3 regions of the Mangrovibacter phragmitis genome follow, and region 2 is predicted to be linked to each of the others. Evidence: predicted binding sites of a transcription regulator. Region 2 holds the regulator's gene; each other region holds the start of a gene.

Region 1 (10,041 bases), 1.4 Mb from region 2:
ACCCAATTGCGCTCGAGGGCGCACTTAAACTGAAAGAGATCTCCTATATTCACGCTGAAGCTTATGCGGCTGGTGAACTCAAACATGGCCCGCTGGCGCTGATTGATGCAGATATGCCGGTTATTGTTGTGGCGCCCAATAACGATCTGTTGGAAAAATTAAAATCCAACATTGAAGAAGTGCGTGCCCGTGGCGGCCAGTTGTATGTGTTTGCTGATCAGGACGCTGGTTTTGCCAGCAGTGACAACATGCATATCATTTCTCTGCCACATGTTGAAGAAGTGATTGCGCCTGTCTTCTATACTGTTCCGTTGCAGCTGTTGGCTTACCATGTCGCCTTGATTAAAGGCACCGATGTGGATCAGCCGCGTAATCTGGCAAAATCCGTTACCGTCGAATAATTTTTTATTCATTCTGCCTTACCAAAAAGAGAAAGCCTGTCTTCGGATGGGCTTTTTTACCTTTCAGACACTATCTTTTAAACACACAAAAAGAGTCTGAAAAGGAGAACGTGATGAAACGTGTACAGCATCATTACACTGTTAATGTCGAATGGACGGGCAATAGAGGCGAAGGAACATCTGCTTACCGCACCTACAGTCGTGACCATATCATTAGTGCCGGAGATGGGGATAAAGCGGCCATTGCCGGGTCAGCAGATCCTGCTTTTTTAGGTGACCCGGCCCGCTGGAACCCGGAAGAACTATTAGTTGCGGCAACATCTGCATGCCACAAGTTGTGGTACCTGCATTTATGTGCTGATGCCGGCATTGTGGTTCAGTCCTACACCGACAACCCGGAAGGTACGATGGTTGAGGAGCCGGAAGGGCGGTTTACTCAAATACAGCTAAAACCCTGCGTGACGATTCGTGCTCAGGATGATGTGGAACTTGCCCGCAGTCTGCATCATAAAGCGCATCAATACTGCTTTATTGCTAACTCGCTTAATTTCCCGGTTTTCTGTGAGCCAGAAATCAAACAAGCCTGACCTGTAACCTGTTTTTTTGCCCCTGTTTTTGTCCTTAAATCAAAAATAAGGAGGATAATCAGCAGGGGTGATGAGCATGAATTATACTCCTCTGACAAGAATATGATGTTTTTATTACAGTGTTTATCCTTGATCTATAAGGATAAAAACAGCCAAATCTTTCGTTGTCATAAAACTGTAATATTTAATACATTTTACTGTCATCTGTTTGTCCTATTTTGCACACCGTAATCATTCTAAATAGAAAACAGATTCAATACCTCTGCTGGAGACATTATGAACATTATGCGTACCACTGTCGCAACTGTTGTCGCCGCGACCTTATCTCTGAGCGCTTTCTCTGCATTAGCAGCAGCCAGCCTGACCGGAGCCGGAGCTACGTTTCCTGCACCGGTTTACGCAAAATGGGCTGACACGTACCAAAAAGAAACCGGTAACAAAGTCAATTACCAGGGAATTGGCTCATCTGGTGGTGTAAAACAAATTACTGCTCATACCGTTGACTTTGGTGCATCTGACGCCCCGTTGTCTGATGAAAGGCTGGAAAAAGAAGGTTTGTTCCAGTTCCCGACAGTGATTGGTGGTGTTGTTTTGGCTGTAAACCTGCCGGGTATTAAATCTGGTGAACTGGTGCTGGATGGTAAAACACTGGGCGATATCTATCTGGGCAATATTAAAAAGTGGGATGACCCAGCTATTGCCAAACTCAATCCAGGCATGAAACTGCCCGCTCAGAATATCGCAGTGGTTCGCCGTGCGGATGGTTCTGGCACTTCTTTTGTTTTCACCAGCTACCTTGCAAAAGTCAATGCTGAGTGGAAAGAGAAAGTCGGTACCGGAACAACCGTCAAGTGGCCAACTGGTCTGGGCGGTAAAGGTAACGATGGTATTGCTGCATTTGTACAGCGCCTGCCTGGCGCAATTGGCTATGTGGAATACGCCTATGCCAAACAAAACAATCTGGCTTACACCAAACTGGTGTCAGCAGATGGTCAGCCTGTTAGCCCAACGGAAGAAAGCTTCTCCAATGCGGCTAAAGGGGCTGACTGGAGCAAATCCTTTGCACAGGATTTGACTAATCAAAAAGGGGCTGATGCGTGGCCTGTCACCTCTACCACTTTTATTTTGGTTCACAAAGAGCAGAAGAAACCTGAAAGCGGTATTGAAGTGCTGAAGTTCTTTGACTGGGCTTATAAAAAAGGTGGTAAAGAGGCTACAGACCTGGACTATGCAACCTTACCTGACAGCGTTGTCGAGCAGGTTCGCGCGGCATGGAAAACCAGCGTAAAAGACAGCAACGGTAAGCCGTTGTATCAGTAATTTGGATGTTACCTTTCCCGGAAAATCAGCATAATAGCTGGCTTTCCGGGCTCAATCAGAAGAGTAATATATGGCTGCAACAAAGCCTGCGTTTAATCCCCCAGGCAAAAAGGGCGATATGATCTTCAGCGCACTGGTCAGACTGGCTGCGCTGATTGTGTTATTTCTGCTGGGTGGCATTATTGTCTCCCTTATCTTTTCCTCATGGCCAAGTATCCAGAAATTCGGCTTTTCCTTCCTGTGGACCAAAGACTGGGATGCGCCGAATGATATTTACGGTGCGCTGGTGCCCATTTACGGCACACTGGTTACATCGTTTATTGCTCTGCTGATTGCGGTGCCAGTGAGTTTCGGTATTGCGTTATTTCTTACTGAACTCGCGCCGGGCTGGTTGCGCCGCCCGCTGGGTATTGCCATTGAATTGCTGGCGGCTATTCCCAGTATTGTTTATGGCATGTGGGGGTTGTTTATCTTTGCACCGCTGTTTGCGACCTATTTCCAGGCCCCCGTGGGGGACATCCTTTCTTCTGTTCCTATTGTTGGCGCACTGTTTTCAGGCCCGGCCTTCGGAATTGGGATCCTGGCTGCGGGTGTGATCCTGGCAATTATGATTATCCCTTACATCGCTGCCGTTATGCGCGATGTGTTCGAACAAACCCCCACACTAATGAAAGAGTCTGCCTATGGTATTGGCTGCACAACGTGGGAGGTTATCTGGCGTATAGTTCTGCCATTTACCAAAAATGGGGTGATCGGCGGGGTGATGCTGGGGCTTGGTCGCGCACTGGGTGAAACCATGGCAGTAACCTTTATTATCGGGAATACCTACCAACTGGACAGCCCTTCTCTGTATATGCCAGGTAACAGTATCACCTCCGCGCTGGCTAACGAATTTGCTGAAGCGGAATCTGGCCTGCATGTTGCGGCATTGATGGAACTGGGCCTGATTCTGTTTGTTATCACCTTTATTGTACTGGCGATATCTAAGCTCATGATAATGCGTCTGTCTAAGAACGAGGGGGCACGCTAATGGCAACGTTAGAGATGCAAAATGCCCAGGCGCTGGCGGAAACTCGCCGTAAAATGCAGGCTCGCCGCCGCTTTAAAAATCGTATTGCTCTCACCATGTCCATGGCGACCATGGCATTTGGTTTGTTCTGGCTGATCTGGATCCTGTTCTCGACCGTTACCCGTGGGATAGACGGCATGTCGCTGGCACTGTTTACCCAGATGACACCGCCACCGAACACACCTGGTGGTGGGTTAGCTAATGCCCTTGCCGGTAGTGGCTTACTTATTTTATGGGCAACGGCTGTAGGTACCCCATTAGGTATTCTGGCGGGCGTTTACCTGGCGGAGTATGGGCGCAAGTCTGTCCTGGCTGAGATTATTCGTTTTATCAACGATATCCTGCTCTCTGCGCCTTCTATTGTGGTTGGCCTGTTTGTTTACACTATTGTGGTGGCGCAAATGCAGCACTTCTCCGGTTGGGCGGGTGTGATTGCCCTCGCGTTGTTGCAGGTACCTATTGTTATTCGTACTACGGAAAACATGCTGAAACTGGTGCCAGACAGCCTGCGAGAAGCTGCTTATGCGCTGGGTACACCCAAGTGGAAAATGATTGGGGCTATCACCCTGAAAGCGTCTGTCTCAGGGATTATTACCGGGGTGTTGTTGGCTGTAGCCCGTATTGCTGGTGAAACCGCGCCATTACTGTTTACCGCGCTGTCTAACCAGTTCTGGAGCACCGATATGATGCAACCGCTGGCGAACTTACCTGTCACTATCTTTAAGTTCGCCATGAGCCCCTTTGCTGAATGGCAGCAACTGGCCTGGGCCGGGGTTTTGATTATCACACTGTGCGTCCTGTTACTGAATATTTTGGCTCGCGTGCTGTTTGCGAAGCGTAAACACGGTTAATTCATTTTGAGCGTTGTCGCAGTTGCAATCTTGCGGCAGCGAATAAGGAAAAGAGATACATGAGTATGGCTGACAACAACCCGGGCAAAATTCAGGTGCGTAATCTGGACTTCTATTACGGGAAATTCCATGCCCTGAAAAACATCAACCTGGACATAGCTCAGAACCAGGTAACGGCATTTATCGGCCCGTCTGGTTGCGGTAAATCCACGCTGCTGCGCACCTTCAACAAAATGTTCGAGCTTTACCCTGAACAGCGTGCTGAAGGGGAAATTTTGTTAGATGGCGACAATATTCTCACCAACAGGCAGGATATTGCGTTGTTGCGTGCCAAAGTCGGTATGGTGTTCCAGAAACCAACACCTTTCCCGATGTCCATCTACGATAACATTGCGTTTGGTGTACGTTTGTTTGAAAAATTATCCCGCGCAGATATGGATGAGCGTGTGCAATGGGCACTGACCAAAGCGGCTCTTTGGACGGAAACCAAAGATAAACTGCACCAAAGCGGCTACTCTTTATCTGGTGGTCAACAGCAACGTCTGTGTATTGCGCGTGGTATTGCCATTCGCCCGGAAGTACTGCTGCTGGACGAACCCTGCTCTGCACTGGATCCCATCTCCACCGGGCGCATTGAAGAGTTGATTACGGAGCTCAAGCAGGACTATACCGTGGTTATTGTTACCCACAATATGCAGCAGGCCGCGCGTTGTTCTGATTATACTGCGTTTATGTATCTGGGTGAGCTTATCGAGTTCAGTAATACCGATAACCTGTTTACCACACCGCAGAAGAAACAAACCGAAGACTACATCACTGGCCGTTATGGTTGATTTGTCTGGCAGTGTTGAAACTGAAAAAGCAACCCATTTGGCGGTGTTATCACCGCTTTGCTGTAAAGCAAGTGTGTTGCAATCTGACAAAGCCTGTCGGGCATAAAGGAGTTCTGAATGGATAACCTCAATCTCAACAAACATATTTCTGGTCAGTTTAATGCCGAGCTGGAGCATATCCGTACCCAGGTGATGGCGATGGGTGGGCTGGTTGAACAGCAGCTTTCCGATGCCATTACAGCAATGCACAACCAGGATAGCGAACTGGCAAAAAACGTAGTAGAAGGCGATAAAAAAGTTAATATGATGGAAGTGGAGATAGATGAAGCCTGTGTGCGCATCATCGCCAAACGCCAGCCAGCCGCCAGTGATTTACGTCTGGTTATGGCCATCATTAAAACCATTGCTGAACTGGAACGTATTGGCGATGTGGCAGATAAAATCTGCCGCACAGCGCTGGAGAAGTTTTCCCAGCAGCATCAGCCTTTGTTGGTCAGCCTGGAATCGTTAGGGCGCCACACTGTGCAAATGCTTCACGATGTACTGGATGCGTTTGCGCGTATGGACATTGATGAGGCGGTGCGTATTTATCGTGAAGATAAAAAAGTGGATCAGGAATACGAAGGCATTGTGCGCCAGCTAATGACATACATGATGGAAGATTCACGCACTATTCCCAGTGTTCTGACTGCGTTGTTCTGTGCACGTTCTATCGAGCGTATTGGCGACCGTTGTCAGAATATTTGTGAGTTTATCTTCTATTTCGTTAAAGGTCAGGATTTCCGTCATGTTGGTGGTGACGAACTGGATAAACTATAAGGATAAAAACAGCCAAATCTTTCGTTGTCATAAAACTGTAATATTTAATACATTTTACTGTCATCTGTTTGTCCTATTTTGCACACCGTAATCATTCTAAATAGAAAACAGATTCAATACCTCTGCTGGAGACATTATGAACATTATGCGTACCACTGTCGCAACTGTTGTCGCCGCGACCTTATCTCTGAGCGCTTTCTCTGCATTAGCAGCAGCCAGCCTGACCGGAGCCGGAGCTACGTTTCCTGCACCGGTTTACGCAAAATGGGCTGACACGTACCAAAAAGAAACCGGTAACAAAGTCAATTACCAGGGAATTGGCTCATCTGGTGGTGTAAAACAAATTACTGCTCATACCGTTGACTTTGGTGCATCTGACGCCCCGTTGTCTGATGAAAGGCTGGAAAAAGAAGGTTTGTTCCAGTTCCCGACAGTGATTGGTGGTGTTGTTTTGGCTGTAAACCTGCCGGGTATTAAATCTGGTGAACTGGTGCTGGATGGTAAAACACTGGGCGATATCTATCTGGGCAATATTAAAAAGTGGGATGACCCAGCTATTGCCAAACTCAATCCAGGCATGAAACTGCCCGCTCAGAATATCGCAGTGGTTCGCCGTGCGGATGGTTCTGGCACTTCTTTTGTTTTCACCAGCTACCTTGCAAAAGTCAATGCTGAGTGGAAAGAGAAAGTCGGTACCGGAACAACCGTCAAGTGGCCAACTGGTCTGGGCGGTAAAGGTAACGATGGTATTGCTGCATTTGTACAGCGCCTGCCTGGCGCAATTGGCTATGTGGAATACGCCTATGCCAAACAAAACAATCTGGCTTACACCAAACTGGTGTCAGCAGATGGTCAGCCTGTTAGCCCAACGGAAGAAAGCTTCTCCAATGCGGCTAAAGGGGCTGACTGGAGCAAATCCTTTGCACAGGATTTGACTAATCAAAAAGGGGCTGATGCGTGGCCTGTCACCTCTACCACTTTTATTTTGGTTCACAAAGAGCAGAAGAAACCTGAAAGCGGTATTGAAGTGCTGAAGTTCTTTGACTGGGCTTATAAAAAAGGTGGTAAAGAGGCTACAGACCTGGACTATGCAACCTTACCTGACAGCGTTGTCGAGCAGGTTCGCGCGGCATGGAAAACCAGCGTAAAAGACAGCAACGGTAAGCCGTTGTATCAGTAATTTGGATGTTACCTTTCCCGGAAAATCAGCATAATAGCTGGCTTTCCGGGCTCAATCAGAAGAGTAATATATGGCTGCAACAAAGCCTGCGTTTAATCCCCCAGGCAAAAAGGGCGATATGATCTTCAGCGCACTGGTCAGACTGGCTGCGCTGATTGTGTTATTTCTGCTGGGTGGCATTATTGTCTCCCTTATCTTTTCCTCATGGCCAAGTATCCAGAAATTCGGCTTTTCCTTCCTGTGGACCAAAGACTGGGATGCGCCGAATGATATTTACGGTGCGCTGGTGCCCATTTACGGCACACTGGTTACATCGTTTATTGCTCTGCTGATTGCGGTGCCAGTGAGTTTCGGTATTGCGTTATTTCTTACTGAACTCGCGCCGGGCTGGTTGCGCCGCCCGCTGGGTATTGCCATTGAATTGCTGGCGGCTATTCCCAGTATTGTTTATGGCATGTGGGGGTTGTTTATCTTTGCACCGCTGTTTGCGACCTATTTCCAGGCCCCCGTGGGGGACATCCTTTCTTCTGTTCCTATTGTTGGCGCACTGTTTTCAGGCCCGGCCTTCGGAATTGGGATCCTGGCTGCGGGTGTGATCCTGGCAATTATGATTATCCCTTACATCGCTGCCGTTATGCGCGATGTGTTCGAACAAACCCCCACACTAATGAAAGAGTCTGCCTATGGTATTGGCTGCACAACGTGGGAGGTTATCTGGCGTATAGTTCTGCCATTTACCAAAAATGGGGTGATCGGCGGGGTGATGCTGGGGCTTGGTCGCGCACTGGGTGAAACCATGGCAGTAACCTTTATTATCGGGAATACCTACCAACTGGACAGCCCTTCTCTGTATATGCCAGGTAACAGTATCACCTCCGCGCTGGCTAACGAATTTGCTGAAGCGGAATCTGGCCTGCATGTTGCGGCATTGATGGAACTGGGCCTGATTCTGTTTGTTATCACCTTTATTGTACTGGCGATATCTAAGCTCATGATAATGCGTCTGTCTAAGAACGAGGGGGCACGCTAATGGCAACGTTAGAGATGCAAAATGCCCAGGCGCTGGCGGAAACTCGCCGTAAAATGCAGGCTCGCCGCCGCTTTAAAAATCGTATTGCTCTCACCATGTCCATGGCGACCATGGCATTTGGTTTGTTCTGGCTGATCTGGATCCTGTTCTCGACCGTTACCCGTGGGATAGACGGCATGTCGCTGGCACTGTTTACCCAGATGACACCGCCACCGAACACACCTGGTGGTGGGTTAGCTAATGCCCTTGCCGGTAGTGGCTTACTTATTTTATGGGCAACGGCTGTAGGTACCCCATTAGGTATTCTGGCGGGCGTTTACCTGGCGGAGTATGGGCGCAAGTCTGTCCTGGCTGAGATTATTCGTTTTATCAACGATATCCTGCTCTCTGCGCCTTCTATTGTGGTTGGCCTGTTTGTTTACACTATTGTGGTGGCGCAAATGCAGCACTTCTCCGGTTGGGCGGGTGTGATTGCCCTCGCGTTGTTGCAGGTACCTATTGTTATTCGTACTACGGAAAACATGCTGAAACTGGTGCCAGACAGCCTGCGAGAAGCTGCTTATGCGCTGGGTACACCCAAGTGGAAAATGATTGGGGCTATCACCCTGAAAGCGTCTGTCTCAGGGATTATTACCGGGGTGTTGTTGGCTGTAGCCCGTATTGCTGGTGAAACCGCGCCATTACTGTTTACCGCGCTGTCTAACCAGTTCTGGAGCACCGATATGATGCAACCGCTGGCGAACTTACCTGTCACTATCTTTAAGTTCGCCATGAGCCCCTTTGCTGAATGGCAGCAACTGGCCTGGGCCGGGGTTTTGATTATCACACTGTGCGTCCTGTTACTGAATATTTTGGCTCGCGTGCTGTTTGCGAAGCGTAAACACGGTTAATTCATTTTGAGCGTTGTCGCAGTTGCAATCTTGCGGCAGCGAATAAGGAAAAGAGATACATGAGTATGGCTGACAACAACCCGGGCAAAATTCAGGTGCGTAATCTGGACTTCTATTACGGGAAATTCCATGCCCTGAAAAACATCAACCTGGACATAGCTCAGAACCAGGTAACGGCATTTATCGGCCCGTCTGGTTGCGGTAAATCCACGCTGCTGCGCACCTTCAACAAAATGTTCGAGCTTTACCCTGAACAGCGTGCTGAAGGGGAAATTTTGTTAGATGGCGACAATATTCTCACCAACAGGCAGGATATTGCGTTGTTGCGTGCCAAAGTCGGTATGGTGTTCCAGAAACCAACACCTTTCCCGATGTCCATCTACGATAACATTGCGTTTGGTGTACGTTTGTTTGAAAAATTATCCCGCGCAGATATGGATGAGCGTGTGCAATGGGCACTGACCAAAGCGGCTCTTTGGACGGAAACCAAAGATAAACTGCACCAAAGCGGCTACTCTTTATCTGGTGGTCAACAGCAACGTCTGTGTATTGCGCGTGGTATTGCCATTCGCCCGGAAGTACTGCTGCTGGACGAACCCTGCTCTGCACTGGATCCCATCTCCACCGGGCGCATTGAAGAGTTGATTACGGAGCTCAAGCAGGACTATACCGTGGTTATTGTTACCCACAATATGCAGCAGGCCGCGCGTTGTTCTGATTATACTGCGTTTATGTATCTGGGTGAGCTTATCGAGTTCAGTAATACCGATAACCTGTTTACCACACCGCAGAAGAAACAAACCGAAGACTACATCACTGGCCGTTATGGTTGATTTGTCTGGCAGTGTTGAAACTGAAAAAGCAACCCATTTGGCGGTGTTATCACCGCTTTGCTGTAAAGCAAGTGTGTTGCAATCTGACAAAGCCTGTCGGGCATAAAGGAGTTCTGAATGGATAACCTCAATCTCAACAAACATATTTCTGGTCAGTTTAATGCCGAGCTGGAGCATATCCGTACCCAGGTGATGGCGATGGGTGGGCTGGTTGAACAGCAGCTTTCC
Region 2 (10,041 bases):
CGGTGTTTTTCACGAGCAGCCAGCCAGGCTTCAACTTCACCGGGTTGCGGCCAGGGCAATTGCCATGTTGCCAGTGTTGTTTGCAGTATGAGGCGTTGTTGTTCGCACGATTGTGATAATTCGGTGACTTGCGCCCGGGTCTGATCTACCAGCGCTTGTTGCCCCAGCCATACCTGGTGTGCCTGGAGTTGAGCCTGGTAAGCGTCATTGTCGCTCAGCCACTGCGTGATATCGTCACCTGGTGCCGCCGACAGGTTCAGCGCATGGCATAATTCGGCCCATTGCTGTTGATGGTGTTCCAGTGCCTGTTCAACGCTGGCCTGCTGGCGGGTTAATTGTTCTGTTTGTGCAGCCAGTGCATCATGCTGGCCTTTTAACGTTGCACCTTCTTCTGCCAGAAGGCGCTTACGCTCTTCCAGTTCAGTTTTGCGCCGCTGGTTTTCGTCTGGTTTCAGTGCCTGGTAATGGGCAACTGCCGGGTGCTCTGTTGCTCCACATAATGGGCAGGGTTGGCCAGCCTGCAGGCGTTCCCGCTCGGCATTCAGGTTAACAATGGCGCTTTCCAGCTCACAGATCCTGGCTACATCCTGGTACTGCTGGTTAACTTCGGCCCAGGTTTTGCGCCGTTCGGCAAGTTGTTCTCCTGCCTGTTGATAACGTTGCTGCTGTTCATTGCGTTGCTGTTGTAACTGTTGGTACTGTTGCTGAAGTGGGGCAAACTCAAACGCCAGGCGCCGGAGTTGTTCGCGTTTTGCCTGGTGTTGCTGGTGTTCTGCCAGGCGCGCAACGGTTTCGTCAGCGGTTAATGAGAGTGCCGGGTGTGCCTGTGTTGCCAGTTTTTCTTGCTGTGCCGTCAGGGTTTGCTGCAAGGCTGTAAGTTGTTTGCTGTCATCCCGATAGCGGGCAAAGCTGCTGCGCCAGCCTGCCAGTTCGTGCTGCCATTCACCCACGGCTTTGTGTTCGCTCAGCCAGTCAGTAATGGCCTGGCGTTGCTTTTGTATATAAGTGGATTTATTACGGGCTGAAAGCCATACCTGCTGGCGCACCAGGCCCGCAGTGCTCAGGCGTTGTGATAACGCAACCAGTTGCTGTTCCAGGTGGTGAACCCGTGCCATCTGGTCTGTACATGTCTGCCAGACAGGGCGTAATTTTTCGGCGGGCAGCGCGAGTGCCAGGCGTGCGCGGTCTGGTTCAGCAGCCTCAAAATCACGCTTCGCCTGGGCCAGTTTTTGCTCAAGCTGGCTGATTTGCTGCTGTTGCTGCGTTAATTGTTGCAACCACTGAACTGCAGACTGCACCTGGCGTTGTTGCGTAAGCAACTGCTGCTCCTGCTGTACCAGAGAGGAAACCTGGTTTTCCAGCTCTGCCCGTTCACCGTCCGTAAGGCATTGCACGCCGCTGGCTTTAGCCTGTAACTGTTCCAGTTGCTGTTTGTGTTGTTTCCATGTGTCGAAAATCAGTGCGGAGATTTGCCCATAAATCTCGGTGCCGGTGAGCTCTTCCAGCAATTCTGCCCGTGCTTTTGCATCGGCATTAAGAAAAGCGGCAAATTGCCCCTGGGAGAGCAACATTGAGCGAGTGAACCGGTCATAGTCCAGCCCGGTCAGGCGGGCAATGGTTTCCAGCTTGTCTTTCACTTTGTCGGCAACAATTTTGCCATCTGCACAACGGGCCAGTTCCACTCTTGGCGCCTGGAGTTTTCCATCGGGCTGGTTGCGTGCCCGGTTCTGGCTCCAGAAGGCTCGCCAGGCAACGCCTTTGACTTCGAACTCCACTTCAGCAAGGCATTCTGCGGTATCCCTGGTCATCAGGTCGTTACTGGACTGGGAAATGGTGCTGAGACGTGGTGTCTGGTGATATAACGCCAGGCAAATGGCATCCAGTAATGTGGTTTTGCCTGCACCGGTTGGCCCGGTAATGGCAAATAAACCATTGCTGTTGAACGGCGACTGAGTAAAGTCGATTTTCCATTCACCTTTGAGTGAATTGAGGTTTTTCAACCGTAGCGTCAGAATTCTCATGAGCCAGGTTCCTCTTCCAGGCGGTGCAGGGTTTCTGCAAACAACCCACGCAGGCGGGAAGCCTGGTTTTCATCCAGGTTTTCTTGTGCCAGACGGCGCTCAAAAACTTCGCTGGTACTGAGTTCGCTCAGGGTTTCTTTTTGTTGGTTAGCGATGATTTTTTCCCGTTGTTCGCGGCTGCGGCGCAATAACACAATTTCTACTGGTAAATCAGCGGTCAGTGCCTGTAGCTGTTTTTGCATGTCGTGGAGATACTGGTCTGTAGTGAGTTCAATATCAAGCCAGGTGACTGGCGTGGAAGGGGCATCCCGCCATGCTTCCAGTTGCTGTTTAATGCTTTCCAGTGAGCCTTTAAGCATTAACAATGGTTGGGTTACCGGCACCGGGAGTGGCGTTACGGTGCTCAGTTTACCTTCAGTGAAATCCACCATCAGAACCATTTTGGTGTTGTTGGTTTCGTCAAAACTGAGTGCAATGGGCGACCCGCAGTAGCGGATATGCTCACTACTGGTGACTTTTTGGGGGCGGTGAATATGCCCCAGCGCAATATAATCAGCTGGCGGAAATGCACTGGCAGGGAAGGCATCAAGAGTACCGATATAGATTTCGCGCACAGCATCACTTTTACTGGCTCCAACGGTTGTCAGGTGGCCGGTGGCAATAATAGGGAGTTTGCGCTCACCGCGTAATTCGCAGGCTGCCTGGTAACCTTGCTGGTAATAGTGGTGAATGGCCCCGACCAGCGCCTGTTGTTTTTGCTGACCACTTTGCCCGGACTGGCTTATCTGGATATCGCGTGGGCGCAAAAAAGGAACCGGGCAGAGTACCGCGCCGGGTTCCCCGTTGCGAAGCGGTAATAAAATGGGGGCTTCGGTATCTGATGTACTGGCAATAACCCAGGTATTGAGGTAGCCCAACAATTCACGCGATTCGTTCAGTGTGGCGACGGAGTCATGGTTGCCGCCCAGCACGACAAGTGTGCAGCCGGTTGCCTGGAGTTGAACAACAAAGCGGTAATACAATTCGCGCGCGTAACTGGGCGGTGAGCCTGTATCGAAAATATCGCCTGCTACAATGACGGCGTCAACCTGGTGCTGTTCAACCATTTCGGTTAGCCAGTTTAGAAAGGCTGCATGTTCCGGAGCACGGCTTTTGGTATAGAAATTTTGTCCCAGATGCCAGTCAGAGGTGTGAAGAATGCGCATAACCTGTCCCGGTCAGAAAGCGAAGTGGTGATTATATACATGTGACGCATTAAGTTGCAGGTGTGTTGTCGTAAGCTGCGTAGCGGATTCCAGTGAGAATATGCGTTGCGACTTGTATTGCAGCAGAAGGAAACGCTTTGTCATAAAATGATATGACAGGTCATGTAATGGTCATTTTTTTCATAAAACTGTCATAAAACTGACGCATAATGACGCCGCGTTAAATTATTGTATATATTTACAGGGCTGATTATGGCGAGACGAATTCTGGTTGTGGAAGATGAAGCACCCATTCGTGAAATGGTGTGTTTTGTGCTCGAACAAAATGGTTTTCAGGCTGTTGAGGCGGAAGATTATGACAGTGCGGTAAACCAGCTCAACGAACCCTGGCCGGATTTAATTTTACTCGACTGGATGTTGCCGGGCGGCTCCGGGATTCAGTTTATCAAGCACCTGAAACGTGAAGCGATGACGCGGGATATACCGGTAGTCATGCTGACGGCCCGCGGTGAAGAAGAGGACCGGGTCAGAGGGTTGGAAATTGGGGCAGATGATTATATTACCAAGCCGTTTTCACCCAAAGAACTGGTCGCGCGTATTAAAGCGGTGATGCGCCGTATCTCTCCTATGGCAGTAGAAGAAGTGATTGAGATTCAGGGGCTCAGCCTGGATCCGTCTTCTCACCGGGTAATGACTGGTGAGAACCCACTGGATATGGGGCCGACAGAATTTAAGTTGCTGCATTTTTTCATGACACACCCGGAACGGGTTTACAGCCGTGAACAACTCCTTAATCATGTATGGGGAACGAATGTTTACGTTGAGGACAGAACGGTAGATGTTCACATTCGCCGTTTACGTAAGGCACTGGAACTCAGTGGGCATGACCGTATGGTTCAAACCGTTCGCGGTACGGGTTATCGCTTTTCAGCCCGTTTTTAATTATCTGGATGGAGTATGACCCGTGCTTGAACGGTTGTCATGGCGAAGGCTGGTACTTGAACTGGCGCTGTGTTGCATACCTGCTTTATTGCTGGGGGCGTTCTTTGGTTATCTCCCCTGGTTTTTACTGGCGAGTGTGACAGGCCTGCTTGTCTGGCATTTTTGGAATCTGTTACGTCTTTCCTGGTGGCTATGGGTTGATCGCAGTATGACGCCACCAACAGGCTCCGGGAGTTGGGAGCCGCTGATGTATGGTATTCACCAGATGCAGATGCGCAATAAAAAGCGGCGCAAAGAGCTGGGTAACCTGATCAAGCGGTTTCGTAGTGGGGCGGAGTCATTACCAGATGCACTGGTAATGATGACAGAAGTAGGTGCCATATTTTGGTGTAATGGCCTAGCTATTCAGTTGCTTAACTTACGCTGGCCGGATGATAACGGGCAAAATATTGTTAATTTGCTGCGCTACCCGGAATTTAACCAGTACATCAAAAAACGCGATTTTGCGCGTCCTTTCAATCAGGTGTTGAACAATGGCCGCCATCTTGAATTTCGTATCATGCCTTATACCGACGGCCAGTGGCTGATGGTGGTGCGTGATGTGACTCAGATGCATCAACTTGAGGGTGCACGGCGTAACTTTTTTGCCAATGTCAGCCACGAATTGCGTACACCACTGACAGTGCTGCAGGGCTATCTCGAGATGATGCAGGACCAGCCACTGGAAGGCGTGGTGCGGGAAAAAGCATTGATTACGATGCGTGAACAAACCTCCCGCATGGAAGGTCTGGTACGCCAGTTGCTGACGTTATCTCGTATTGAAGCGGCGCCAGCGCTGAGTCTTACTGATAAAATTGATGTTCCTCTGATGTTGCGTCTGGTGGAGCGTGAAGCGCAAACCTTGAGCCAGGGGCGTCACCAGATAAGTTTTATGGTTGACCCGGCGTTACAGGTTTATGGCAGTGAAGAGCAGCTTCGTAGCGCTATGTCTAACCTGGTCTATAACGCAGTGAACCATACTCCGGAAGGGACACATATTCAGGTTAAATGGGAAAAAGTGGCTCATGGCGCGCGTTTCTCTGTGCAGGATAATGGGCCGGGGATCTCTCCTGAGCACCTGCCACGCCTGACAGAGCGTTTTTACCGGGTAGATAAAGCACGCTCTCGCCAGACCGGAGGCAGTGGTCTTGGCCTGGCAATAGTCAAACATGCGCTTACCCATCATGATGCCCGTCTGAGCATTGAGAGTGTACCAGGCAAAGGAAGCTGTTTTTCTTTTGAATTACCAGAGCGTTTGCTGGTGAGTGACAAGGTGCTGGCAGCCCAGGCCTGATTTAACTGTAAACATAACTTTCCTGCAGGCCATACTTATGGCCTGTTTTCTTTTGTCTCGCAGAATGAATGAAACAAATGCATCGTGATGGCGACTTTTTGTTCGAACTATAAGCGGTTCTTATGACGATAAAATAGCGATAATGTCTGCTTATTGGTTTGATTGCGGAATAAGCCGCTTGTTTTCGGATCGCTTCTTGCCTTTAAACGCTATAAGCGTTTTAATTGCGCCCCTGTTTGTGCATGAATGCACCAGGATTGCGTTATTAACCGGAAAACTATTCTTAATTATGGTTAATCATGAGCATATCCCGCTGTGCGTGCTGTGTTGTTGGCCATCCACATATTCTGTCTGTGGCCGCTATTCAGCATAGTCATACCCGTTACTGGTTTTCGGGGCATTCAGCGTAGTGTGTTTTCTGTCATTCAGGTTTTTCGTTTCTGCAAACAACATAACCACATCCACAGGCTACAAGTACGATATGACCCGTCAATTAACATCCCGTGACATCATCGCTTTAGGTTTTATGACCTTTGCGTTGTTTGTTGGCGCAGGGAACATTATTTTCCCTCCCATGGTCGGTTTACAGGCAGGCCCACATGTTTGGGTTGCCGCCGCTGGTTTTCTTATTACGGCAGTAGGTTTGCCAGTTCTCACTGTTATCTCGCTGGCAAAAGTCGGTGGCGGTATTGATAACCTCAGCTCCCCCATTGGCCGCCATGCAGGCCTGGTGCTGGCAACCATCTGTTATCTGGCTGTTGGGCCATTTTTTGCCACCCCCCGCACAGCAACCGTGTCATTTGAAGTAGGGATCGCTCCGCTGGCAGGCGATGGTCCCACCCCTTTACTGATTTACAGCCTGATTTATTTTGCGCTGGTGATTGGGATTTCCCTCTACCCAGGGAAGTTGCTTGATACCGTAGGCCATTTTCTGGCTCCCGTAAAAATTGGCGCATTAATTATTTTGGGTGGCGCTGCGATTTTCTGGCCTGCAGGTGGTTTGAGTGACGCAACAGAGGCATATCAGAATGCAGCGTTTTCTAATGGCTTCGTCAATGGCTACCTGACGATGGATACCCTGGGCGCTCTGGTGTTCGGTATTGTCATTGTGAATGCCGCGCGTTCCCGCGGTGTGACTGAATCACGCCTGTTAACCCGTTATACGATTTGGGCTGGTCTGATCGCTGGTGTGGGTTTGACGCTGTTGTACCTGTGCCTGTTCCGCCTGGGCTCTGACAGCAGCTCCCTGGTGCCCCAGTCTGCTAATGGTGCGGCCATTCTCCATGCTTATGTGCAACATACATTTGGTATCTATGGCAGTTTGTTACTGGCAATACTCATTTTTGTTGCCTGCATGGTAACGGCTGTAGGGTTGACCTGTGCCTGTGCTGAATTCTTTGCCCAGTATTTGCCAGTTTCATACCGCACTCTGGTGTTTATCCTTGGTCTGTTCTCCATGGTGGTTTCCAACCTGGGGCTGACTCACCTGATTAAAATTTCAGTACCAGTGCTCACGGCTATCTACCCGCCTTGTATTGTGCTGGTCGTATTGAGTTTCACCCGCCCATGGTGGAGTAACCCGACGCGTATTATTGCGCCAGGCATGTTAATCAGCCTGCTCTTTGGGTTAATTGATGGTGTGAAGGCTTCACCTTTCAGCGCTATTCTGCCTGCATGGTCAACCCATTTGCCACTGGCGGAAGAAGGGCTGGCCTGGTTGATGCCAACGCTTGTGATGCTGCTTATCTCTGTTGTCTGGGATAAAGTCGCTGGTGGTGAAGTGGCATCCACAGCTCACTAAACAGAATTATTTGTTTAACCACGGGGTTCTGCTCCGTGGTTTTTTATTTTGTCAGATGGTAAGAGAAACATGGAAAACGCGAACAAACTCAAACGTGGTCTGAGTACGCGTCACATCCGCTTTATGGCGCTGGGCTCGGCAATTGGTACCGGCCTGTTTTACGGCTCCGCGGATGCGATAAAAATGGCAGGCCCCAGTGTATTGCTGGCATACATTATTGGCGGTGTCGCCGCTTATATCATAATGCGTGCTTTGGGGGAAATGTCGGTACACAACCCTTCTGCAAGTTCGTTTTCGCGTTATGCCCAGGAAAATCTCGGTCCTTTAGCAGGGTATATTACTGGCTGGACCTACTGTTTTGAAATACTGATTGTCGCCATTGCGGATGTAACCGCATTCGGTATTTATATGGGCGTCTGGTTCCCGGCTGTTCCGCACTGGATCTGGGTGTTGAGTGTGGTGCTGATTATTTGCGCCATCAACCTGATGAGTGTCAAAGTGTTTGGGGAACTGGAGTTCTGGTTCTCATTCTTTAAAGTTGCCACGATTATCATCATGATTGTTGCCGGAGTCGGGATTATCCTGTGGGGCATCGGCAATGGCGGAGAACCAACCGGAGTACACAACCTGTGGAGTCATGGCGGGTTCTTCAGTAATGGCTGGCTGGGGATGATTATGTCGTTGCAAATGGTGATGTTTGCTTATGGCGGGATTGAAATCATCGGTATTACAGCAGGTGAAGCCAAAGACCCTGAGAAATCTATTCCGCGTGCTATTAACTCAGTCCCGCTGCGTATTCTGGTGTTCTATGTGGGGACGCTGTTTGTCATTATGTCCATCTACCCGTGGAATTTAGTGGGTACAGATGGCAGCCCGTTTGTTCTGACATTCCAGCATATGGGGATTACCTTTGCGGCCAGCATCCTGAACTTTGTGGTGCTGACTGCGTCACTGTCTGCCATCAATAGCGATGTTTTTGGCGTGGGGCGCATGCTGCACGGGATGGCGGAGCAGGGCAGTGCGCCTAAAATCTTCGCGAAAACATCGCGTAAAGGCATTCCCTGGGTAACGGTTATTGTGATGACCGGGGCATTGCTGGTTGCGGTGTACCTCAACTACATCATGCCGGAAAATGTGTTTCTGGTGATTGCTTCCCTTGCCACGTTCGCCACTGTGTGGGTGTGGATTATGATTTTGCTGTCTCAAATAGCTTTCCGCCGCCGTTTACCCGCCAGTGAAGTTGCCGCGCTGAAGTTTAAAGTACCGGGTGGTGTAATCACTACAGTGGTTGGGCTGGTGTTCCTGGTCTTTATTATTGGTTTGATTGGTTACCATCCTGAAACCCGCATTTCGCTTTATGTCGGTATCGTCTGGATTGTTTTGCTGCTGGCTGGCTGGGTGCTTAAATGCCGTGCGGATAACCGCAAAGCTGTGCTTGTATCAGATAACGACTAGCTTTTTTGCTCTGGGGAGGCGTCTGGTTTCTCCCCGGGGTGAGTCTGTTTCTCTTTCCGTTTTCTCCTCCCCCGTTATCCTCCCCGAATAAAGTCGCTAATGGTGAGTTTCCTGTGTAACGATTATGGCAAGGTGGCGCAATTCCAGAGAGGGGAGAGCGATTATGTTAACAGCCTGGCACCTGCCAGTTACGCCGTTTGTCACGATTCATGATAACCATTTGGTCGTGACTTTGTGGCTCGCTGGTAATGATTTACCGCAGCGTGTTGTTATCCGTTATGAAGAAGATAACGAAGAGCTGATGATGCCGATGAAGCGGCAGAGTACGGCTCCTGCCTGGGGCGTGGTAGCCTGGCGCGGGCGAATCAGCCTTGCTCAGGGGCAACCACGCCGCCGCTACAGCTTTAAACTGTTATGGGCCGACCGCCAGCAATGGTTTTCGCCACGGGGAATGGGTGCATTCCCGCCGCCGCGGCTGGAAACTTTCGCGGTTGATTACCCTGATACAGGGCCCGGCTGGGTCGCAGACCAGGTGTTTTACCAAATATTCCCCGACCGTTTTGCCCGTAGTCACCAGCGTAAGCCCGAGGCAGACCACTCTTACTGGCACCATTCAGCCGGGACTGAAACCCGGCATAAGGCCTGGCATGAACCTCTGACACACGAAGCGGGAGGCTCGACATTTTATGGCGGAGATTTGGATGGCATCACTGAAAAACTGCCTTACTTGCAGAAGCTTGGAGTAACAGCCCTGTATCTTAACCCGGTGTTCACGGCCCCCAGCGTGCATAAATACGATACCCAGAATTACCGCGAGGTGGATATGGCGTTCGGTGGCAATGATGCCTTATTGCGTTTACGGCAACAAACCAGGAACAAGGGAATGCGCCTGATTCTGGATGGTGTCTTTAACCACACCGGAGATACTCACCCCTGGTTTGACCGTTACCAGCAACATTCGCAGGGGGCCTGCCACCATGCGGATTCCCCCTGGCGTGAGTGGTATCATTTTGATGAATCAGGTCAGGCGCTGAACTGGCTGGGTTACAGCAGCCTGCCCAAGCTTGATTATGGGTGTGCTGGTGTAGTGGATGAAATCTACCGGGGTGAGAACAGCGTGGTGCGCCACTGGCTACAGCCACCCTGGAATATGGATGGCTGGCGGCTGGATGTCGTACAAATGTTGGGTGATGCGGGAGGAGCTAAAAATAACCAGCAACATATTGCTGGTATCACTCAGGCTTCCTGCGAGGTAAACCCTGAGGCATTTGTGTTTGGTGAGCA
Region 3 (10,041 bases), 1.8 Mb from region 2:
TTTGAGTGGAACACGTCTGGTTGTTGGGAGTGCGGCAAATATCCGTTGGGAGTGGATCTATATTGGTACTGGGGTAGTCTTCCTGTTCCAAATCTTACGGCCATTGTTCCAGCAAGCGATGAAAAAGGTTGCCGGTCCACGCCTGACAATGCCTGCCATTGACGGTTCCAGTGCGAAACAGAAGTTGTTGCTTGGTGCCATTCTGGTGATTGCTGTTGTCTGGCCGTTCCTGGTTTCTCGCGGTACGGTGGACATTGCCACCATGACCATGATTTATATCATTCTCGGTCTGGGGTTGAACGTGGTGGTTGGTCTGTCTGGTCTGTTGGTTCTGGGTTATGGCGGCTTTTATGCTATTGGTGCCTACACCTTCGCATTGCTGAGCCACTACTACGGTTTAGGTTTCTGGGTTTGCCTGCCGTTATCTGGCCTGGTCGCCGCACTGTCGGGTTTCCTGTTAGGCTTCCCGGTTCTGCGCCTGCGTGGGGATTATCTGGCTATCGTCACCCTGGGGTTCGGTGAAATTGTGCGTATCCTGTTACTGAACAATACCTCAATCACTGGTGGACCAAATGGGATAAGCCAGATTCCCAAGCCGACACTGTTTGGCCTGGAGTTCAACCGCTCTCCACGCGAAGGCGGCTGGGATACGTTCAGCCACTTCTTTCATGTGAAATATGATCCCAGTGATCGCATTATTTTCCTCTACCTGGTCGCTTTACTGTTAGTGGTACTGACGGTATTCATTATTAACCGCCTGTTACGTATGCCACTTGGGCGTGCATGGGAAGCGCTGCGTGATGATGAAATTGCCTGCCGTTCTTTGGGCCTGAGCCCAACACGTATCAAACTGACAGCATTCACTATTAGTGCTGCTTTTGCCGGGTTTGCTGGCACGCTGTTCGCTGCCCGTCAGGGGTTTATCAGCCCGGAATCTTTCACTTTTGCTGAGTCAGCCTTTGTACTGGCGATTGTGGTGCTGGGTGGAATGGGCTCGCAACTCGCCGTTATTCTGGCAGCCATTTTGCTGGTTGTGTCTCGCGAACTGATGCGTGATTTCAATGAATACAGCATGTTAATGCTTGGTGCGCTAATGGTCCTGATGATGATCTGGCGCCCGCAGGGGTTATTACCTGTGACCCGTGCTCAGGTTAAATTGAAAAAGCGCAGTGAAGGAGAGCAGGCATGAGTCAGCCATTATTATCTGTCAGCGGCCTGATGATGCGTTTTGGCGGCTTGCTGGCGGTTAACGATGTTTCCCTGGAATTACATCCCCAGGAAATTGTTTCTTTGATTGGCCCTAACGGGGCAGGGAAAACCACGGTATTTAACTGCCTGACTGGTTTTTATCGCCCAACGGGTGGGCAGATCTTATTACGGGATAAACACCTGGAAGGCCTGCCAGGCCAGGAAATCGCCCGGCTGGGTGTGGTGCGTACTTTTCAGCATGTTCGCCTGTTCCGTGAAATGACGGTGATTGAAAACTTGTTGGTGGCACAACACCAGCACATGAAAAGTGGCTTGTTTTCCGGATTGTTGAAAACACCAGCATTCCGTAAATCGGAAAGTGCGGCACTGGACCGCGCTGCCGCCTGGCTTGAACGCATTGGCTTGCTGGAGCATGCGAACCGTCTTGCGGGTAACCTGGCCTACGGCCAGCAGCGCCGCCTGGAAATTGCCCGGTGCATGGTTACTCAACCAGAAATTTTGATGCTGGATGAACCCGCTGCAGGTCTTAACCCCAATGAAACCCATGAACTCGATGAGTTGATTATGGAGTTACGTAACCACCACAACACCACGGTATTGCTGATAGAACATGATATGAAACTGGTAATGGGTATTTCTGATCGTATCTATGTAGTAAACCAGGGTACCCCGCTGGCTAATGGTACACCAGAGCAGATTCGTAATAACCCGGATGTGATTCGGGCCTACCTGGGAGAAGCATAATATGGGCAATGTAATGTTATCTTTCGACCAGGTCAGTGCGCACTATGGGAAAATTCAGGCGCTGCATGAAGTCTCTTTGCACATCAACCAGGGGGAGATAGTTACCCTGATTGGGGCAAATGGCGCAGGGAAAACCACGTTGCTGGGAACCTTGTGTGGCGATCCGCGAGCCACTCAGGGAACCATTACCTTTGATGGTAAAGATATTACCCACTGGCATACCGCGAAAATCATGCGTGAAGCGGTGGCGATTGTACCGGAAGGGCGCCGGGTTTTTTCCCGCATGACGGTAGAAGAAAACCTGGCAATGGGTGGCTTCTTTGCGGACCGGCAACAGTACCAGGAACGTATTGAGCGGGTTTATGACCTGTTTCCTCGCCTGAAAGAGCGCCGTATCCAGCGTGCCGGAACCATGTCTGGTGGTGAACAACAGATGCTGGCCATTGGCCGGGCATTGATGAGCCAGCCTCGTTTATTGTTGCTTGATGAACCGTCTCTGGGCCTCGCACCTATCATAATTCTGCAAATCTTCGATACCATTGAGCAGTTGCGTGAAGAAGGCATGACAATCTTCCTGGTAGAACAAAACGCTAATCAGGCGCTGAAACTGGCCGACCGTGGTTATGTTCTGGAAAACGGCCATGTGGTGCTGGAAGACTCCGGGGATGCTCTGTTGGCAAATGAAGCAGTGCGTAGCGCTTATTTGGGCGGCTAACATTTTTTTCTTGTTTGTCAGCACAGAACGAGAGTATGTCATCCAATAAAAAACCTGGAAAATCAAGTCATTGATTTTCGCCCGCTAACTAAAAAGAAGGGAAAACCACGCTTTTCCCTTCTTTTTCATCACGCTGAGGGGGGCCATTCTGGCCCCTTTTCATTTTCTCTCTTGTTTTACATGTCCTTTCACTAAAGTGTCTTGTTACTGAAATCCCGTTATCACTCGTTCGTCATAATTACGTCACGTAAAAGTTATTTTTCTGTCATATGGGCATGTCATGTTACTTCGCGAGCAAAAAACGCGTGATATCGCGCATTTCCCCATGGACACAAGAGAGATAACGGCATGAACGCTTTGCTACGACACACAGCTTTGGGCATTACGCTTGGTCTGGCTTTCAGCACCCAGGCGATGGCCGTCACAACTATTCAGTTTTGGCATTCCATGGAAGGTCAGTTGGGTAAAGAAGTGGATTCGTTAGCCCAGCGCTTTAACCAGACCCATCCGGATTACAAAATTGAGCCGGTGTATAAAGGCAACTACGAACAAAGCCTGGCAGCCGGGATTGCCGCATTCCGCACGGGAAATGCACCCGCCATTTTGCAGGTATATGAAGTGGGCACGGCAACCATGATGGCCTCTAAAGCTATCAAGCCGGTTTACCAGGTATTTAAAGAAGCTGGTATTCCCTATGATGAATCACAATTTGTGCCGACCGTTTCGGGTTACTACTCCGACTCAAAAACCGGGCACCTGTTGTCCCAGCCTTTTAACAGCTCCACACCAGTGCTGTATTACAACAAAGACGCCTTTAAAAAAGCAGGCCTGAACCCGGATCAGCCGCCAAAAACCTGGCAGGAACTGGCAATAGACGCAGAGAAAGTTCGTGCGGCAGGTATGCAGTGTGGGTACGCCAGTGGCTGGCAGGGTTGGATCCAACTGGAAAACTTCAGTGCCTGGCACGGCCTGCCGTTTGCCACTGAAAACAATGGTTTTGATGGCACTGATGCCAAACTGGAATTTAACCAGCCAGTGCAGGTGCGCCATATTGCCATGCTGGAAGAGATGCACAAGAAAGGGACATTTAGCTATTTTGGCCGCAAAGACGAGTCAACAGAGAAGTTCTATAACGGTGACTGCGCTATGACCACGGCATCTTCCGGCTCGCTGGCTGATATTCGCCACTATGCGAAGTTTAATTACGGTGTGGGCATGATGCCATACGACGATACCGTGCCAAATGCACCGCAAAACGCCATTATCGGTGGTGCCAGCTTATGGGTGATGCAGGGTAAAGACAAGGCGACCTATAAAGGTGTGGCTGAGTTTATGAAGTTCCTGATGAAGCCAGAAATTGCCGCTGAATGGCACCAGAAAACGGGCTACCTGCCGATTACTAAAGCCGCTTATGAGCTGACACGCAAAGATGGCTTCTACGACAAAAACCCAGGGGCTGATATTGCCACGCGCCAGATGCTGAACAAGCCGCCATTGCCGTTCACCAAAGGGTTACGTCTGGGCAATATGCCACAGATTCGTACCGTTATTGATGAAGAGCTGGAAAGTGTCTGGACAGGTAAGAAAACGCCTAAACAGGCGCTGGATGCTGCCGTTGAACGTGGTAACCAGTTACTGCGCCGCTTTGAACAGTCTACGAAGTCCTGATTGCCCTGAAAACTGGCGCGCATAGTCGTGCCAGTTTTTCTCCCGGTGCAGTGAAGCTGCCCGGGAGTGGGATATGCGGCCTGTTTACTCTTTCACTGCCCGGATGGCAGTGAAGCATATTATCCTTGCCAGGTAATGCTATGTCATCATCACGCCCGGTTTTTCGCACTTCGTGGTTACCTTATGTACTGGTACTGCCACAAGTGGTTATCACCATTATTTTTTTCATCTGGCCTGCCGGTGAAGCTTTGTGGTATTCGGTCCAGAACGTCGACCCTTTCGGTTTATCCAGCACTTTTGCCGGGATGAGCAACTTCATTCAACTGGCACACGACAGTTATTACCTTGATGCTTTCTGGACCACTATCAAGTTCAGTGCCCTGGTGACTGGCTGTGGGCTGGTTATCTCTTTGTTTTTCGCAGCCCTGGTGAATCATGTTGTGAGGGGAAGCCGCCTCTACCAAACCCTGTTATTACTGCCTTATGCCGTTGCACCTGCAATTGCGGCTGTGTTGTGGATCTTCCTGTTCAACCCGGGGCGCGGGTTGTTGGTATGGGCGCTGGAACAACTGGGGTACCACTGGAATCATGCACAAAATAGTGGGCAGGCTATGTTTTTGGTGGTATTTGCCTCTGTCTGGCAACAAATAAGTTATAACTTCTTGTTTTTCTTCGCCGCACTTCAGTCTATTCCCCGTTCCCTGATGGAAGCTGCCGCCATTGATGGCGCCGGGCCTGTCAGGCGTTTTTTCCGAGTGTCACTGCCACTGATTACTCCGGTCAGTTTTTTCCTGTTGGTGGTTAACATTGTTTATGCCTTTTTTGACACATTCCCGGTGATTGACGCAGCAACAGGCGGTGGGCCGGTTCAGGCCACGACGACGCTGATTTACAAAATCTATCGGGAAGGCTTTGCCGGGCTGGATTTATCGGCTTCTGCCGCGCAGTCCGTGGTACTTATGGTACTGGTCATTATTCTGACGGTGATTCAGTTCCGCTACGTGGAAAACAAGGTGCGTTACCAATGATAGAGAACCGACGCGGGCTGGATATTTTCAGCCATATTATGCTGATGGCGGGAATCGTCGTTATTTTATTCCCACTGTATGTTGCATTTGTGGCCGCCACACTCGACAACAAAGCGGTGTTCAATACCCCAATGACCCTGTTACCTGGCGGACATTTGTGGGAAAACCTGTCGCTTATTTGGCACCAGGGCGTGGGGGGCAACACTGCGCCATTTGGGGTGTTATTACTGAATAGTTTTGTGATGGCACTGGGCATTACTGTGGGCAAAATCTCGGTGTCCATGCTTTCCGCTTTCGCCATTGTCTGGTTTCGTTTCCCACTGCGTAACCTGTGCTTCTGGATGATCTTTATCACGCTGATGTTACCGGTGGAAGTGCGTATTTTCCCTACCGTTGAAGTGATTGCCAACCTGAAAATGCTCGACAGCTACACCGGGCTGACACTGCCATTGATGGCCTCTGCGACGGCAACATTTCTGTTTCGCCAGTTTTTTATGACATTACCGGACGAGTTGCTGGAAGCGGCACGCATTGATGGTGCTTCTCCGCTGCGCTTTTTCCGCGACATCGTATTACCGCTTTCGCGCACTAACCTGGCTGCACTGTTCGTTATCACCTTTATTTATGGCTGGAACCAGTATCTGTGGCCGATTTTGATTACCAGTAAAGCGGATATGGGCACTGCTGTGGCCGGCATTAAAAGCATGATTTCAACCGGCGATGGAACCACCCAGTGGAATCAGGTGATGGCGGCGATGTTACTGACACTGGCACCGCCTTTAGTGGTGGTACTGGTGATGCAAAGAGCGTTTGTTCGTGGTCTGGTGGATAGTGAGAAATAACATGTCAGGATTAAAACTACAGGCCGTCAGCAAAAGCTGGGACGGCAAAACGCAGGTTATCCGGCCCTTGACGCTGGATGTCGCAGACGGCGAATTTATTGTGATGGTTGGCCCTTCTGGTTGTGGTAAATCCACTTTGTTACGCATGGTGGCTGGTCTTGAAAGGGTGACCAGCGGCGATATCTGGATTGACCGCCAGCGTGTGACAGAACTGGAACCCAGTGAGCGTGGTATTGCTATGGTGTTCCAGAATTATGCGCTTTACCCGCACATGACAGTGGAAGAGAACATGGCATGGGGCCTGAAAATACGTGGCATGGGTAAACAACATATTGCCCATAAAGTGCAGGAAGCAGCACGGATTCTGGAGTTGGATACGTTGTTAAAACGGCGCCCGCGTGAGCTGTCTGGCGGGCAACGCCAGCGGGTTGCCATGGGACGGGCAATTGTGCGCGATCCGGCGGTCTTTTTGTTCGATGAACCCCTTTCTAACCTGGATGCCAAGTTACGGGTGCAGATGCGTCTTGAACTTCAGCAATTACACCGACGGTTAAATACCACCAGTTTGTATGTGACCCATGACCAGGTTGAAGCAATGACCCTTGCACAGCGGGTGATGGTGCTCAATAAAGGCATTGCTGAGCAAATCGGCACGCCAGTAGAGGTCTATGAAAAACCGGCCAGCCGCTTTGTCGCCAGTTTTATTGGCTCACCAGCCATGAACCTGCTGGAAGGGCAGGTCAGCAACGATGGATACCGTTTTGAGTTACCGGGAGGCATGGCTGTTCCTGTAGGTCGCAACCTGGCCTCACTTGCAGGTAAACCGCTGACACTGGGTATTCGCCCTGAGCATATTGCGTTAAGCTCTCAGGCTGAAGGTGGTCTGCCATTAGTCATGGATACGCTGGAAATGCTGGGCGCTGATAACCTGGCTCACGGGCGCTGGGGGGAGCAAAAAATGATAATCCGCCTGGATCACCAAAACCGGCCGCAGCGAGGTTCTATGTTGTGGCTACACCTGCCGGAAGACCGGCTGCATTTCTTTGATGGCGAAACAGGACAACGGTTATGAGTCACTGGCCTTATCCCCGCATTGTCGCACACCGTGGTGGGGGAAAACTGGCTCCAGAAAATACACTGGCGGCGATTGATTTGGGCATTGCTCACGGGTTCAAAATGTTTGAGTGTGATGCCAAGTTGTCTCACGACAGTGAAATTTTCCTGCTGCATGACGACACACTTGAGCGCACCAGTAACGCCTGGGGGGTTGCCGGGGAGATGAACTGGGATGTACTGAGTAAGGTTGATGCCGGGAGCTGGTTTGGTAAAGCATTTGCCGGAGAACCGCTGGCTCGTCTGAGTGACGTCGCGGAGCGTTGCCGCCAGCACTCTGTGATGGTTAATATCGAAATAAAACCGACCACTGGAGTGGAAACCCGGACAGGTAAAGAGGTTGCTTTGGCGGTACAACAACTGTGGTCGGGTATGGCGACACCGTTGCTTTCCTCATTCTCTGTTGAAGCGCTGGCTGCGGCTCAGCTTGCCGCACCGGAATTACCACGCGGGTTATTACTGGATGAATGGGAAGATAACTGGCAGGAACTGACTTCTCGCCTCGGATGTGTTTCCATTCACCTCAACCATAAATTGTTAAATAAAGAACGTGTTACCGCCCTGAAAGCCGCCGGGTTGCGTATTCTTGTTTACACTGTAAACCGCCCGGAACGTGCCAAAACCCTGATGCAATGGGGTGTGGATTGCATCTGTACCGATAACCTGGAACAAATTGGCCCAGGCTTTGGAGCCTGAGCCAGGTAATACAAATTAACGCGGTTGTTGCTGGGTGCGTTGCTGCGCTCCGTTTAATTGCTGGCGCAGTTTTTGTTGCTGCTGTTGCTGCTGGGCTGTTGCAGCCTGGTTTAACTGGCTTTTCTGCAGCATCTGCTGGGTACGCATTTCTTGTTGTACCCGTTGCTGGCTGGGGTTCACATACCCCGGCTGGTTAGGGTTATTTGTGGTGTTCAGCGGAACTGCCATTGCAGTAACAGGCAACAACAGCGCCAGAATCAGATAGCGTTTCATGGTGATTTCTCCTGAAAACAGACTATAAGTTTATCCTTTTCCTGGCCCGGACGCTGGTTTTTCCGTGTTATCTCAACTATGCCGGTTTATTGCGTGCCATGAATAATGCGTCAACATAAATGCCGTTACGCAACCCGAAGTTTTTCGCCCGGCCTTCCTGTTCAAACCCCACTCTTTGGTAGGCCCGAATAGCTGGCTGGTTATCGGCAAATACTGTCAATTCGATACGGGTGACACGCAGCCAGTTATCGCATAACCCTACGGCTTCCTGCATCAGTGCTCTGCCAATACCTTGCTGGCGAAAGCCGGGGTCAACGCACAGCCCTAATGTAGCGACATGGCTGCGCCGTGGGTTGGGGTTTACAGTGAGCCCCATATGCCCCACAACCTGGTTATCGACCAGGGCCACCAGGTGCCTTTGCCCCGGCTGAGGGTGGGTAATGCGCTCCAGCCAGTAAGCTGTGGAGGGGTGAGGAAGCTGAAGCAGGTTTTCATACACCTCTGGTTGGCGGTAAATGCCCAGTAATGCTGCTACGTCAGTGGGTTCAGCCTGGCGTATTTCTGGCCCGTTCATCTTGTTCCTCTCCATTGTTAGTTGATTTTCGTTAGCATTATTGTGATTTCCTGTGAGGTCAACTGCCATTTTTTGCAAAAAAAACTGGACAGATGCAAATGATAATGATTATTATTGCGTTGCATTCAGGGGACACCTCGATGAAACCTGAAGCACGACATTGCTCACATTGCTTCCAGTATTACTTTAGCCAGCCGGGTGCTGGCTTTTTTTTATCCTGTTTTCACCTTCCGACCGTTTTTCACTGCTTCAGCAAAATTGATGACACTCAGCGATCCTGACGCCATTTATAACGGCTATCATCATGCCTCAAAGGGATTGTATTATTCATTTTTTTTGAACAGAGGCGTCAATTTTCACCCTCTATCTTCCCCGGCGGTTGCCCCCTAAACTGAATGCAACTGATGAGGAGGGCAACATGATCTATTTACGTAAAGCACAGGACCGTGGGCATGCAAACCATGGTTGGCTGGATTCCTGGCACACATTTTCGTTCGCAAATTACTACGATCCTGATTTTATGGGGTTCTCTGCTTTGCGGGTGATTAACGAAGACGTTATCGATGAAGGCCAGGGCTTTGGTACCCATCCCCACAAAGATATGGAAATTCTGACCTATGTCCTGGAAGGTGCAGTTGAACACCAGGACAGTATGGGCAACAAAGAACAAGTACCGGCAGGTGAGTTCCAGATTATGAGTGCGGGTACCGGTATTCGCCATTCTGAATACAACCCGAGTGCGACTGAAGCGCTGCGTTTGTACCAGATTTGGATTATTCCGGAAGTAACGGGAATTACTCCACGTTACGAGCAGCGCCGCTTTGATGCCGCTCAGGGCCGCCAGTTGGTGTTATCGCCGGATGCCCGTGACGGGTCGTTGAAAGTGTACCAGGATATGGAACTATGGCGCTGGGCGCTGGTGAAAGATGAGCAATCCGTGTTTCAGATTGCCGCTGACCGCCGTATCTGGATTCAGGTTGTAAAAGGTGAAGTCTCTATTAATGGCACTAAAGCGGTAACCAGTGACGGGCTGGCAATTTGGGATGAACAGGCACTTTCTGTTCATGCCAGCGAAGGCAGTGAAATTCTGTTGTTCGATTTGCCGCCAGTCTGAATCTGATTCGTGTTTTTTGGCCCGCCCTGTTTACGCAAGGCGGGCCTTTTTCATGGTAAACTTTA

What was found. Region 2 encodes PhoB, which activates phosphate uptake and scavenging genes when phosphate is short. Its sites were predicted from a motif close to CTGTCATAAAACTGNCNNAT; they were not measured.
Region 1: the regulator PhoB is predicted to act here: its motif matches at 1,153-1,172, upstream of pstS (phosphate ABC transporter substrate-binding protein PstS).
Region 3: the regulator PhoB is predicted to act here: its motif matches at 2,854-2,873, upstream of ugpB (sn-glycerol-3-phosphate ABC transporter substrate-binding protein UgpB).

Annotation. Positions count from the first base shown of each region.
Region 1 is NZ_CP134782.1:5,741,830-5,751,870, forward strand. It holds gene glmS (glutamine--fructose-6-phosphate transaminase (isomerizing)) at 1-401, shown strand, start outside; gene MPHASIOC01_RS27530 (OsmC family protein) at 515-988, shown strand; gene pstS (phosphate ABC transporter substrate-binding protein PstS) at 1,265-2,308, shown strand; gene pstC (phosphate ABC transporter permease PstC) at 2,379-3,338, shown strand; gene pstA (phosphate ABC transporter permease PstA) at 3,338-4,228, shown strand; gene pstB (phosphate ABC transporter ATP-binding protein PstB) at 4,288-5,061, shown strand; gene phoU (phosphate signaling complex protein PhoU) at 5,179-5,880, shown strand; gene pstS (phosphate ABC transporter substrate-binding protein PstS) at 6,017-7,060, shown strand; gene pstC (phosphate ABC transporter permease PstC) at 7,131-8,090, shown strand; gene pstA (phosphate ABC transporter permease PstA) at 8,090-8,980, shown strand; gene pstB (phosphate ABC transporter ATP-binding protein PstB) at 9,040-9,813, shown strand; gene phoU (phosphate signaling complex protein PhoU) at 9,931-10,041, shown strand, end outside.
Region 2 is NZ_CP134782.1:4,336,154-4,346,194, reverse strand. It holds gene sbcC (exonuclease subunit SbcC) at 1-2,021, opposite strand, end outside; gene sbcD (exonuclease subunit SbcD) at 2,018-3,226, opposite strand; gene phoB (phosphate response regulator transcription factor PhoB) at 3,479-4,168, shown strand; gene phoR (phosphate regulon sensor histidine kinase PhoR) at 4,191-5,501, shown strand; gene brnQ (branched-chain amino acid transporter carrier protein BrnQ) at 5,983-7,302, shown strand; gene proY (proline-specific permease ProY) at 7,372-8,757, shown strand; gene malZ (maltodextrin glucosidase) at 8,921-10,041, shown strand, end outside.
Region 3 is NZ_CP134782.1:411,971-422,011, forward strand. It holds gene MPHASIOC01_RS01855 (high-affinity branched-chain amino acid ABC transporter permease LivM) at 1-1,189, shown strand, start outside; gene livG (high-affinity branched-chain amino acid ABC transporter ATP-binding protein LivG) at 1,186-1,953, shown strand; gene livF (high-affinity branched-chain amino acid ABC transporter ATP-binding protein LivF) at 1,955-2,668, shown strand; gene ugpB (sn-glycerol-3-phosphate ABC transporter substrate-binding protein UgpB) at 3,017-4,336, shown strand; gene ugpA (sn-glycerol-3-phosphate ABC transporter permease UgpA) at 4,477-5,364, shown strand; gene ugpE (sn-glycerol-3-phosphate ABC transporter permease UgpE) at 5,361-6,206, shown strand; gene MPHASIOC01_RS01885 (sn-glycerol-3-phosphate import ATP-binding protein UgpC) at 6,208-7,278, shown strand; gene ugpQ (glycerophosphodiester phosphodiesterase) at 7,275-8,015, shown strand; gene MPHASIOC01_RS01895 (DUF2756 domain-containing protein) at 8,031-8,288, opposite strand; gene MPHASIOC01_RS01900 (GNAT family N-acetyltransferase) at 8,365-8,862, opposite strand; gene MPHASIOC01_RS01905 (pirin family protein) at 9,281-9,976, shown strand.